3 regions of the Sorangium sp. So ce321 genome follow, and region 1 is predicted to be linked to each of the others. Evidence: riboswitches for the same ligand, from Rfam matches in the RefSeq annotation. Region 1 holds a riboswitch; each other region holds the start of a gene.

Evidence for each region. Region 1 has a riboswitch for cobalamin ahead of WME89_RS07650 (TonB-dependent receptor). Riboswitches for the same ligand answer to the same signal wherever they lie in the genome.
Region 2: it holds a riboswitch for cobalamin, as region 1 does, so the genes downstream of both, WME89_RS00850 (ribonucleoside-diphosphate reductase subunit alpha) here and WME89_RS07650 (TonB-dependent receptor) in region 1, are expected to answer to the same signal.
Region 3: it holds a riboswitch for cobalamin, as region 1 does, so the genes downstream of both, WME89_RS02515 (energy-coupling factor ABC transporter permease) here and WME89_RS07650 (TonB-dependent receptor) in region 1, are expected to answer to the same signal.

Annotation. Positions count from the first base shown of each region.
Region 1 covers NZ_CP150329.1:1,973,572-1,976,888, reverse strand. The annotation lists gene WME89_RS07650 (TonB-dependent receptor) at 1-1,844, opposite strand, end outside; cobalamin riboswitch at 2,074-2,280, opposite strand; gene typA (translational GTPase TypA) at 2,511-3,317, shown strand, end outside.
Region 2 covers NZ_CP150329.1:215,515-218,831, forward strand. The annotation lists gene WME89_RS00845 (cytochrome c-type biogenesis protein CcmH) at 97-630, shown strand; cobalamin riboswitch at 752-959, shown strand; gene WME89_RS00850 (ribonucleoside-diphosphate reductase subunit alpha) at 1,216-3,317, shown strand, end outside.
Region 3 covers NZ_CP150329.1:632,562-635,878, reverse strand. The annotation lists cobalamin riboswitch at 978-1,183, shown strand; gene WME89_RS02515 (energy-coupling factor ABC transporter permease) at 1,316-1,993, shown strand; gene WME89_RS02510 (hypothetical protein) at 1,990-2,367, shown strand; gene WME89_RS02505 (CbiQ family ECF transporter T component) at 2,357-3,118, shown strand; gene WME89_RS02500 (energy-coupling factor ABC transporter ATP-binding protein) at 3,115-3,317, shown strand, end outside.

The DNA.
Region 1 (3,317 bases):
AAGGTCGCGTCGACGTCGGCGAAGAGCCAGCTCCCGAGCCGGTAGCGCCCGCCGATCTCCAGGCCGTAGCGCCGCGTCTGCCCCGACGGCTCGGTCGCGCCCGCGTCGCCGCTCCAGACGAGCTCCGAGTCGACATCGAGGAGGAACCCCGCCGCGCTCAGCGTCAGGCCGCGGAGCGGCGTGGCCCTCGCGCCGACCTCGTAGCCCGTCGCGGGGGTGATGAGCGTCGCCGCCCCCTCGCGCAGCACCACGCCCTGGGCGTCGTTCGAGTGGAAGCCCCGCCCGTAATGGGCGAAGAGGTCGAGCGCCGCGACGGGCGAGACGATCGCCGTGAGCTTCGGGAAGAGCTGCATCTGCCCCCGGAAGCCGCTCGACCTGTTCCCGGTCGCGCCCAGGTCCTCGCGCCGGTCGTCCACGTTGACGTCGATCCACTGCCCGCGCACCCCGGCCACGAAGCGGAGCCAGCGCCGGATCCGGGCGTCCTGCTCGACGTAGACGCCGATCTGGCCCTCGTCGACGTGGGCCGTGCCCCGCTCCTCGAGCCGCTCGCGCGCCTCGTCGTGGTGGAGTGACTTGTCGATCGCGTCGGCGCGGATCTGCGCGCCGAGCGACGTCGTGAGCTTCGCCCCGCGGTACTCGAGCTGCCTGCGGAGCCGGAGCTCGGCGCCTCCGACGACGCGATCGTCGTTCTGCTCGATCTGATCGCCGTGGACCGGGTCCTCGCTGAAGAACGTGAAGTTCGAGTACAGCGTGAAGCGGTAGCGGACGAGGTAGGCCAGCGCGCTCAGGTCGGCGTCCCGCCACGCGGTCGAGTACGCGAGGGACGCCATGTGCCGCTGGGTGGCCCCGCCCTCGGTCGGATCGACCGAGCCGAAGTGATCGATGCACGGCTGTCCGTAGGCGGACGGCGGCGGGTTCAGCTGGTCCTGCTCGCCCTCGCCGCACACGGCGCGCGCGGGGATCTGGCCGGAGCCGTGCCAGGTCGACCCGTAGGACATCCACGTCATCTGGATCTTCCCGGTGGGGCTCAGGTCGTGCGTCGCCCTCAGGTACACGTTGAAGCGCTTGAGCCGCTCCGGGCTGAGGAAGGGCCCGTCGTTCCGGTAGATCTCCGCCGCGGCGACCGCGCGCCACGCGTCGCCGAGATCCGGCGAGGCGACCACGAGGCCGCGGGCGATCCCGTGCTGCCCGAGGCTGAGCTGCGCGTGGCTCTCGTCGAGCTTCTCGGCGAAGCGGAAGTTCACGGCGCCCGCGGTGCCGAAGTCGCCGATGCTCGCGTAATAAGGCCCCTTGTAGCCGTCGAGCCCGGTAACGAGCTCCGGGATCACGAAGTAGAGATCGGTGAAGCCGTGCCCGTGGCCGTGGCTGACCATGTTGACGGGCACCCCGTCGACGAAGAAGGCGACGTCGGTCCCGTGGTCCGCGTCGAACCCGCGGAGGAAGTACTGGTTGGCCTTGCCGCCGCCGGCGTGCTGCACGGCGAAGAGCCCCGGGACCGCCTCGACGATGTCGCCCGGCCGGAGCCTCGGCCTGAGCTCGAGCTCGCGATGCCCGACGGAGACGCGCGAGGCGGCCTCGCTCGCCGGCTTCTCCGCCTGGATGGTGACCTCGATCGCGCCGCCGTCGGCGCTCGCCCCCGCGCCGCCGTCGGCGCTCGCCCCCGCGCCTTCCGCGAGCGCCTTCGCCCCGCCGTCCGCGGGCGCCCCCGGGGCGGCGGTCGGCGCCTCCGGCGCCTCGACCTCGGCGCGCGCGAGCCGCGCGACGGTCAGCGAGATCGATAGTGCGGCGAGCAGGTGGCGTGAGCGGCGGTGTCCGTGGCCCTTCGTGATCGTCTCGCGCGGCATGCGCGTCCTCCTCTTGCTGGCATCGCGCCGAGCGGATCGGGGCCGCTCGCGCCGAGCGGAGGGAAGGCAGTCCAGTGGCGGCGATGCCCTGGACCGACCTCTCGCCCCCACGGGCTACCGGGAGGCAGCGCGGGGGCGGGTCGGACTCCGGGACGCGCGCAGACGCTGCGACGGCACGGACCTCACCGCCTCCCTCGAGGCTCCCAGGTCGAACCGGCGCCAGATGTCTCCCCGTCGCCGGGCGCTGGCAGGTCTTCGGGCTTGCGAGCTCCTCGGCCGGGCCGACTTCCTACTGTCCACCGCTTCCCAGCCCTCTCGGGCCAGTGCTCGTCGTGGAGGTCGTTCTCGCTTACCGCTGCGGGGCAGCCCCGGATTCTCACCGGGTTCCCTATTGAGCCTGGGCAAGGGCCCAGGCACCAGCACGGCGCGCACCCTATGGCGGCGCTCGATCGCCTGTCAACAGTCGTCCTGTCGAGCCCGGTGACCGCGAGCGGCCGCCGCGAGATCACCGCCGAGCTGGGGCGCTCGCCCCCGGCGACGGCGGACTCACCGCGAGCCGGAGCGCCTGGCCTGCGCAGAACCCGCGCGTCGCCGGCGCGGAACCTGCGCGCAACCCGCGCGTCGCCGGCGCGCCGGCGTCGGCCGGACGTTCGACCTCTGGCGAGGATGGGCTCGCTCCTCCGTGGGTCGCGTGCTACACGGCCGCCGCCGTATATGCCGCGTAATGATCTCCGCAACATCGCCATCGTCGCCCACGTCGACCACGGGAAGACGACGCTCGTCGATCACATGCTCCGCCAGTCGGGCGCCTTCCGAGAGAACGAGGTTGTGGCCGAGCGGGTCATGGACTCGAACGACCTCGAGCGCGAGCGCGGCATCACCATCCTCGCGAAGAACACCAGCATCCGGTACCGCGGGGTCAAGATCAACATCGTGGACACGCCCGGCCACTCCGACTTCGGCGGCGAGGTCGAGCGCACGCTGATGATGGCCGACGGGGCGCTGCTCCTCGTCGACGCCGCCGAGGGCCCGCTGCCGCAGACGCGCTTCGTGCTCTCGAAGTGCCTCCAGCGCGGCTTCCCGGTCATCGTCGTCATCAACAAGATCGACCGCAGCGACGCGCGCGCCCACGAGGTGCTCTCCGAGGTGTTCGACCTCTTCTGCGACCTCGAGGCGAGCGACCCGCAGCAGGACTTCGCGACGCTCTACGCCGTGGCGAAGTTCGGCCAGGCGAAGCGCGAGCTCGAGCACGAGGCCACGGACCTCCAGCCGCTCTTCGAGACCATCCTCGATCGGGTCCCGGCGCCCTCGGGCGACCCGGACGGGCCGCTCCAGGTCATCGTCTGCAACACGACGCACGACGACTACGTGGGCCGGCTCGCGGTCGGCCGCGTGGTCCGCGGCACGGCCCGGTCCGGCGCCGACGTCGCGCTCCTCGGCGAGGACGGCCAGTCGCGCGGCTACGTGAAGATG
Region 2 (3,317 bases), 1.8 Mb from region 1:
GCGCTAGCCTGTCTCGCCATGATCCAGCGAGCGCGCGGCGCGTCTGCGAATGACCCGGCCCGTTCCCCTCACGGCGCGCGGGAGGTGCGCTCGCCATTGCATCTCCGGCCCCTGCGGAGCTCGCGCGGGCGCCGCGCGGCGGCGCTGGTCGTCGCCGTCACGGTCGTGGACCTCGGCGGCAGGGCCGAGTCGGCGGCGCCCAGCCCTGCCGCGGCCGAGCTCGTCGACTCGACCCCGGCGCCCGGCGAGAGGGCGCTCGAAGGGCGCCTGCTCGCGCCTTGTTGCTGGGATCAGACGCTCGACGTTCACGAATCGGAGGTGGCGCAGGAGCTCCGTCGCGAGATCCGCGTGCGCCTCCGTCGGGGAGAGGCCGTCGACGCCCTCGAGCAGGACCTCATCGCGCGTTATGGGGACCGCATCCGCGCGGCGCCTTCGTCGGGCGTCCTCGGCAAGGTCGCCCTGAGCATGATGCTCGGCATCGCGGTGAGCTTCCTCGGGGTCTTCGCCCTGCTGCGCTCGTGGAGGCGCAGCGCCGCGCAGCCAGCTCCGTCCCATGTGGCCATCGCAGCGCCTGTACGCGACGAGTATGACGAGCGCCTCGACGACGAGCTCCGGATGCGTGACGGGTGAGCACACCCGCGCTGGGCACCCATGGCGCGGTCGTTGCGCGCTGGGCATCCATGGCCGGTCGCCGCTCCGCTCCGCCAGCCCCGACCCCAACATCTCGCTTGACCTTCCCCGCGCGCCACAATATGTAGTGGCTCATGTTGGTGCCTCGGGCTTCGGCCCGGGGCTCAAAAGGGAACCCGGTGTGACTCCGGGGCTGCCCCGCAGCGGTAAGCGAGAACGATCTCCACGACGAGCACTGGCCCTCGGGCTGGGAAGCGGTGGACCGTAGGAAGCCGGCGAAAGCCGGAGCGCTCGCAAGCCCGAAGACCTGCCAACATCCAGCGTCGGGGAGACATCCCGCGCCGGTTTGACCTGGAAGCCTCGTGGGAGGGCGGTAGGTCCGAGCTGGCGCCGACTCTCGCGCTTGTCCCGGTTCCGACCCCCTCCCGCGTTGTCTTCCTTTCGCCCGCGGGGGCGAGCGGTCGGTCCGAAGGCGCTCTCCTGAAGAGCGCGCGCCCCGTGCGCATCGGCTGGCTTCTTCGCTCTCGCGGCATCGACGCGAGCGGTCCGGGACCGCTCCGAACGAAGCACGACGAGGAGGATTCCATGCTGAGCGATACGTTGATGAGGAGCAACGGCGCGGCGCCGTTGCGCGCGCTCCACGCGCCCCACACGAGCGCCCGCGGCGCCGAGGACACGCTCCCGCACACGACGATGCGGGTGACGAAGAGGAACGGATCGAGCGAGCCTGTCGACGTCAACAAGATCGTCCGGGCCGTGAGCCGCTCTTGCGCCGGCCTGTCCGACGTGGACGCGCTCCGCGTCGCGACAAAGACCATCAGCGGCCTCTACGACGGCGCGACGACGCGCGAGCTCGATCAGCTCTCCATCCAGACGGCGGCCTCGCTCATCGCCGATGAGCCCCAGTACGCGAAGCTCGCGGCGCGCCTGCTCGCCACCGTTATCGACAAGGAGGTCCGCAACCAGGAGATCCACGCCTTCTCGCAGTCCATCGCCGTCGGGCGGCGGCTCGGCCTCATCAACGAGCGGCTCCACGGCTTCGTGGCGCAGAACGCCCGCAAGCTGAACGACGCGATCGAGCCGGGGCGGGACCACGAGCTCGAGTACTTCGGCCTGCGGACCCTCTACGATCGCTACCTGCTCAAGCACCCCGAGACGCGCCTCGTCGTCGAGACACCGCAGCAGTTCTTCCTGCGCATCGCGTGCGCGCTGTCCGAGACGGCGGCGCAGGCCATCGAGCTCTACCGGCTCTTCTCGTCGCTCGACTACCTCCCGAGCTCGCCCACGATGTTCAACGCGGGCACGAGCCACGAGCAGCTCTCGAGCTGCTTTTTGCTCGACTCGCCGGAGGACCACCTCGAGACCATCTACCAGCGCTACACCGATGTAGCGATGCTCTCGAAGTTCTCGGGAGGCATCGGGCTCGCCTACCACCGCGTGCGGTCGCGCGGGTCGCTCATCGAGAGCACCAACGGGCACTCCAGCGGCATCGTGCCGTGGCTCAAGACGCTCGACGCGTCGGTGGCGGCCGTGAACCAGGGCGGCAAGCGCAAGGGCGCCTGCTGCGTCTACCTCGAGCCGTGGCACGCCGACGTCGAGGAGTTCCTCGCGCTGCGCGACAACACGGGCGACGAGGCCGCGCGCACGCACAACCTGAACCTCGCAAACTGGGTGCCGGACCTCTTCATGAAGCGGGTCGAGGCCGACGGCGAATGGAGCCTGTTCGATCCCAAGGACGTGCGCGATCTGCCCGATCTCTACGGAGACGAGTTCGAGCGCCGCTATGCCGAGGCCGAGGCGGCGGGCCTCGCCAGGAAGACGATGAAGGCGCGCGACCTCTACGCGCGGATGATGCGCACGCTCGCGCAGACGGGCAACGGCTGGATGACGTTCAAGGACAGGTCGAACCGCGCCTGCAACCAGACGGCGCTGCCAGGCCGGGTCGTCCACCTGTCGAACCTCTGCACCGAGATCCTGGAGGTGACCTCGAAGGAGGAGTCGGCCGTCTGCAACCTGGGCTCGATCAACCTCGCGCGCCACACGCTCGCGCGGGGAGACGGCGCGGCCGCGTTCGACTTCGAGAAGCTCGCGCGCACGGTGCGGACGGCGGTCCGCCAGCTCGACCGCGTCATCGACCTCAACTACTACCCCATCGCCTCGACGCGGCGATCCAACCTCCGCTGGCGGCCGGTCGGGCTCGGGCTCATGGGCCTGCAAGACGTGTTCTTCCAGCTGCGCCTGCCCTTCGACGCCCCGGCCGCGCGGGACCTCTCCAGGCGGATCTCGGAAGAGGTGTATTACCACGCGCTCTCGACGTCCGCGGATCTCGCGGCGGAGAAGGGGCGACATCCGGCGTTCGACGAGACGCGCGCCGCGCGCGGAGAGCTCCAGTTCGACGCGTGGGACGTCGTCCCCGAGGACACGGCGCGCTGGGAGGCGCTCCGCGCGCGCGTCCGGGCCGAGGGGCTCAGGAACTCGCTGCTCGTCGCCGTCGCGCCCACGGCGACCATCGCGTCGATCGCGGGCTGCTGCGAGTGCATCGAGCCGCAGGTGTCGAACCTCTTCAAGCGCGAGACGCTCTCCGGCGACTTCCTGCAGATGAACCGCTACCTTGTCGCGGAGCTCAAGCGGCTCGGCGCCTGGAACGATGCGGCGCGCGTCCGGCTCAAGCTCGCGGAGGGCTCGGT
Region 3 (3,317 bases), 1.3 Mb from region 1:
GGCGACGACGCGGCGCGCACACCCGCGATATCCTGGAATGCACATCCGAGCCGGGCATACTCATCCGCAGAGTACAGCGTTCGTGCGGAGCTCTTCGAGTTCTGTGAAAAGAGAACACCAGCGCTCGGGCGCTGCGCGCCGGGTACGGAACACCGACTTCCATAAGTAAAGGGCCCGACCGAACCAAGCACGCTGGTGCGAAGGCCGCGCCGCACCTTCCACCGAGCGCACGAGCGGCAGCGCAGGGCGCGCGCTCCGGCCAGGGCGCCGGAGCGAGCAGCGCCGTGGCGGGGAATGTGTGAAGGTGTGTAAAGAGCGTTTACTACGGAAGCAGAGGATAGAAACTGACCAACCCCTCTTGCCCTGTGCGTCTCGGTCAATTTCGTGGCCTCCACCATTGCATTGATTGCATTGGTAGGGAGGAGCTCACCCTGGCCCAGCCTGTCTGCCGGCAGGTGGAACATCCGGCGCGCGGCGCGCAGGAAAGCCTCGGGCCGCTCGCTCGCAGCAACGCCAGGGTGCGAGCAACACGGCGCACCTCCGACGAGGGGCTCGGACGGTGCGCGGCGGGCTGGACGGCGGGAGCTCGCGCGGCCGGCGTACCGGGCAGCGCGGCTCCGCCGTGAGCCGTGTCCGCCGTGAGCCGCATCCGCTGTGAGCCGCATCCGCTGTGAGCCGCATCCGCCGTGAGCCGTGTCCGCCGTGAGCCGTGTCCGCCGTGCCCCGCATCCGCCGTGAGCCGTGTCCGCTGTGCGCCGTGTCCGCCGTGCCCCGCATCCGCCGTGAGCCGCATCCGCCGTGCCCCGCATCCGCCGTGGGCCGCGTCGTCCGCCGCGAGCCGCACCTGCCGCGAAGAGGCGCGAGGGGAGCCCGAGGGGGCTCACCGGCGAGCCCGCGGCACGAGGCAGGCGCCTCCGCCGAGGCCGGGGCGCGACCTCCTTGACGCCGGGCGCGAAACGGGATTACCGAGCATCCATCTGACAATCCATTCCTCGGGTGCCCTCAGGGGCATAACAGGGAAGCCGGTGCGAAACCGGCGCGGTCCCGCCACCGTGAATGGGGAGCTGCATCCGAAGACCACTGGGCCTGCCCACGAGACCCGGGAAGGTGGACGCAGCGCCGGGAGCTAGAGCAGCTCCCTGAACCCATGAGCCGGGAGACCTACCCGAGCCCCACGAGGTGCAGCTTGCGCACGTCTTCGTGGCGTCCGGGTGCGGACTTCACCCGGATCGCCCAAACCGGTCTTCCCGGCCGCCCTGTGTTCCTCTCTGCCGTGTTCCTGGCCTCGCTGCTCGCGGCGCGGCCCGCGGCGGCGATGCACCTCGCGGAGGGCGTCCTGCCGCTCGGCTGGTGCGCGGTCTGGAACGCGCTCGCCCTGCCCTTCGTCGCGATCGCCCTCCACCTGCTCCGGCAGCGCACCGAGCGGGACGCCTTCTACAAGCCGTTCGTCGGCCTCGTCGCCGCCGCCGTCTTCGCGATCTCGTGCATGCCCGTGCCGGTGCCCACCGCAGGGACCTGCTCCCACCCGTGCGGCACCGGGCTCGCCGCGATCCTCATCGGCCCCTGGATGACCGTCCTCGTCACCGTCGTGGCGCTCCTCATCCAGGCCCTCTTCCTCGCGCACGGCGGGCTCACGACGCTCGGCGCCGACGTCGCGTCCATGGGCATCGCGGGCGCCTTCACCGGGTACCTCGTGTTCCGGCTCGCGCGGCGCTGCGGCGCGAACCTCTGGGTCGCAGGGTTCCTGGCCGGCGTGACGTCGGACTGGGCCACGTACGCGACAACGGCGCTCGAGCTCGCGCTCGGGCTCGCCGGCGAGGGCTCGGTGACGTCGATGTTCACGGGCGTCGCCGTCGCCTTCATCCCGACCCAGCTGCCGCTCGGCCTGCTCGAGGGCGCCATGACCGCCGGGGCGCTCGTCTTCCTGCGCGCCCGGCGGCCCGACATCCTGGACCGGCTCCAGGTCGTCCCGCTCGCCGCGGGGGCGTCGTGACGCCGCGGCCCGCGCCGCGCCGGCTCGCCGCGCTCGTACGGCCCGCACCGCGCGGGCTCGCCGCGCTCGCACGGCCCGCGCCGCGCCGGCTCGCCGCGCTGCCGCTCGCCGCGGCGCTCTGGCTCGCCGGGTGCGGCGGCGCTTCCTGGGACGGCGTCGACGAGGCCGTCGTCCGCCGCGTCGCCGAGGACGCCGGGCGCCACGACACGGGGCCGCTGTTCGCCGGGCTGGAGGGCGATCTCCTCCTCTTCGCGTTCCTCTGGGCAGGGCTCCTCGCCGGCTTCGTCATCGGCTACTACGCGCGCGTGCTCTTCGTGGAGCGCGCCGATCAGCCCGCCGGCAAGCCCGGCGGACAGGGCCTCCGTGCCGATTGACCCCCCGGCGCGGCTCCGCGAGCGCCTCCGCGACGTCGACCCCCGGCTGCGCCTCGGGGCCGCCGTGGCGGCGTGCTGCGTCGCCGCGGGCGCGCGCTCGCCCTGGACCCCGGCCGCGCTGCTCCTGCTCGCGTGCGCGGCCCTCCGGCTCCAGGGCATGACCGCCGGCGCGATCCTCCGCGCCTTCGCGCCCGCCGCGTGGATCGGCGGGGTCGCGGCGGCCCTCGCGCTCGCGCTCACCCCGGGGGAGCCGCTGCTCGCCGGCGCGGCGTTCCCGCTCGACGCCGTCACGCGCGAGGGGGCCCGCCGCGCCGCCACCCTCGGCGCGCGCGTCCTCGCGGCGGCCGCGGTGCTGCGGTGGCTCTCGCGCGCCGCCGCGCCCGCCGAGATCGAGGCCGCCCTCGCCGGCCTCGGCGCGCCCGCGGCCCTCGTCGAGCTGCTCGCGCTCGCGCGGCGCTTCGCCGGCGTGCTGCAGCGCGCGGCCGACAGCGCGTGGAGCGCCGCCGCGCTCCGCGGCGGGTTCTCGCGCCCGGGCGCCGCCGCGCGCTCGGCCGGCGCCGTCGCGGGCGTCGTGGTCCTGCGGACCCTGGAGCGCTCCGAGCACGCCGCCATCGCGATGCAGCTCCGCGGCTACCAGGGCAAGCTCCCCGTCGCCGACCGCCGGGCGAGCGCGCCCGCCGCCAACCTCGCCTTCGCCGCCGCCGCCCTCGCGGCGCTGACGCTCTGCGTGGCCGCCGGAGGCGCCGGGTGAGCGCGATCGCGCTGCGCGCGCTGGCTATCGCGCTGCGCGCGCCGGCGATCGGCTACCGCGGCGGCGAGCCCGTCCTCCGCGACGTGCGCCTCGACGTCGCCGAGGGCGAGTCCGTGGCGGTGCTCGGCGGCAACGGCGCCGGCAAGACAGCGCTGCTCCGGACGCTCGTCGGCCTCCTCCCCGCGCCCGGCGGCGGCGT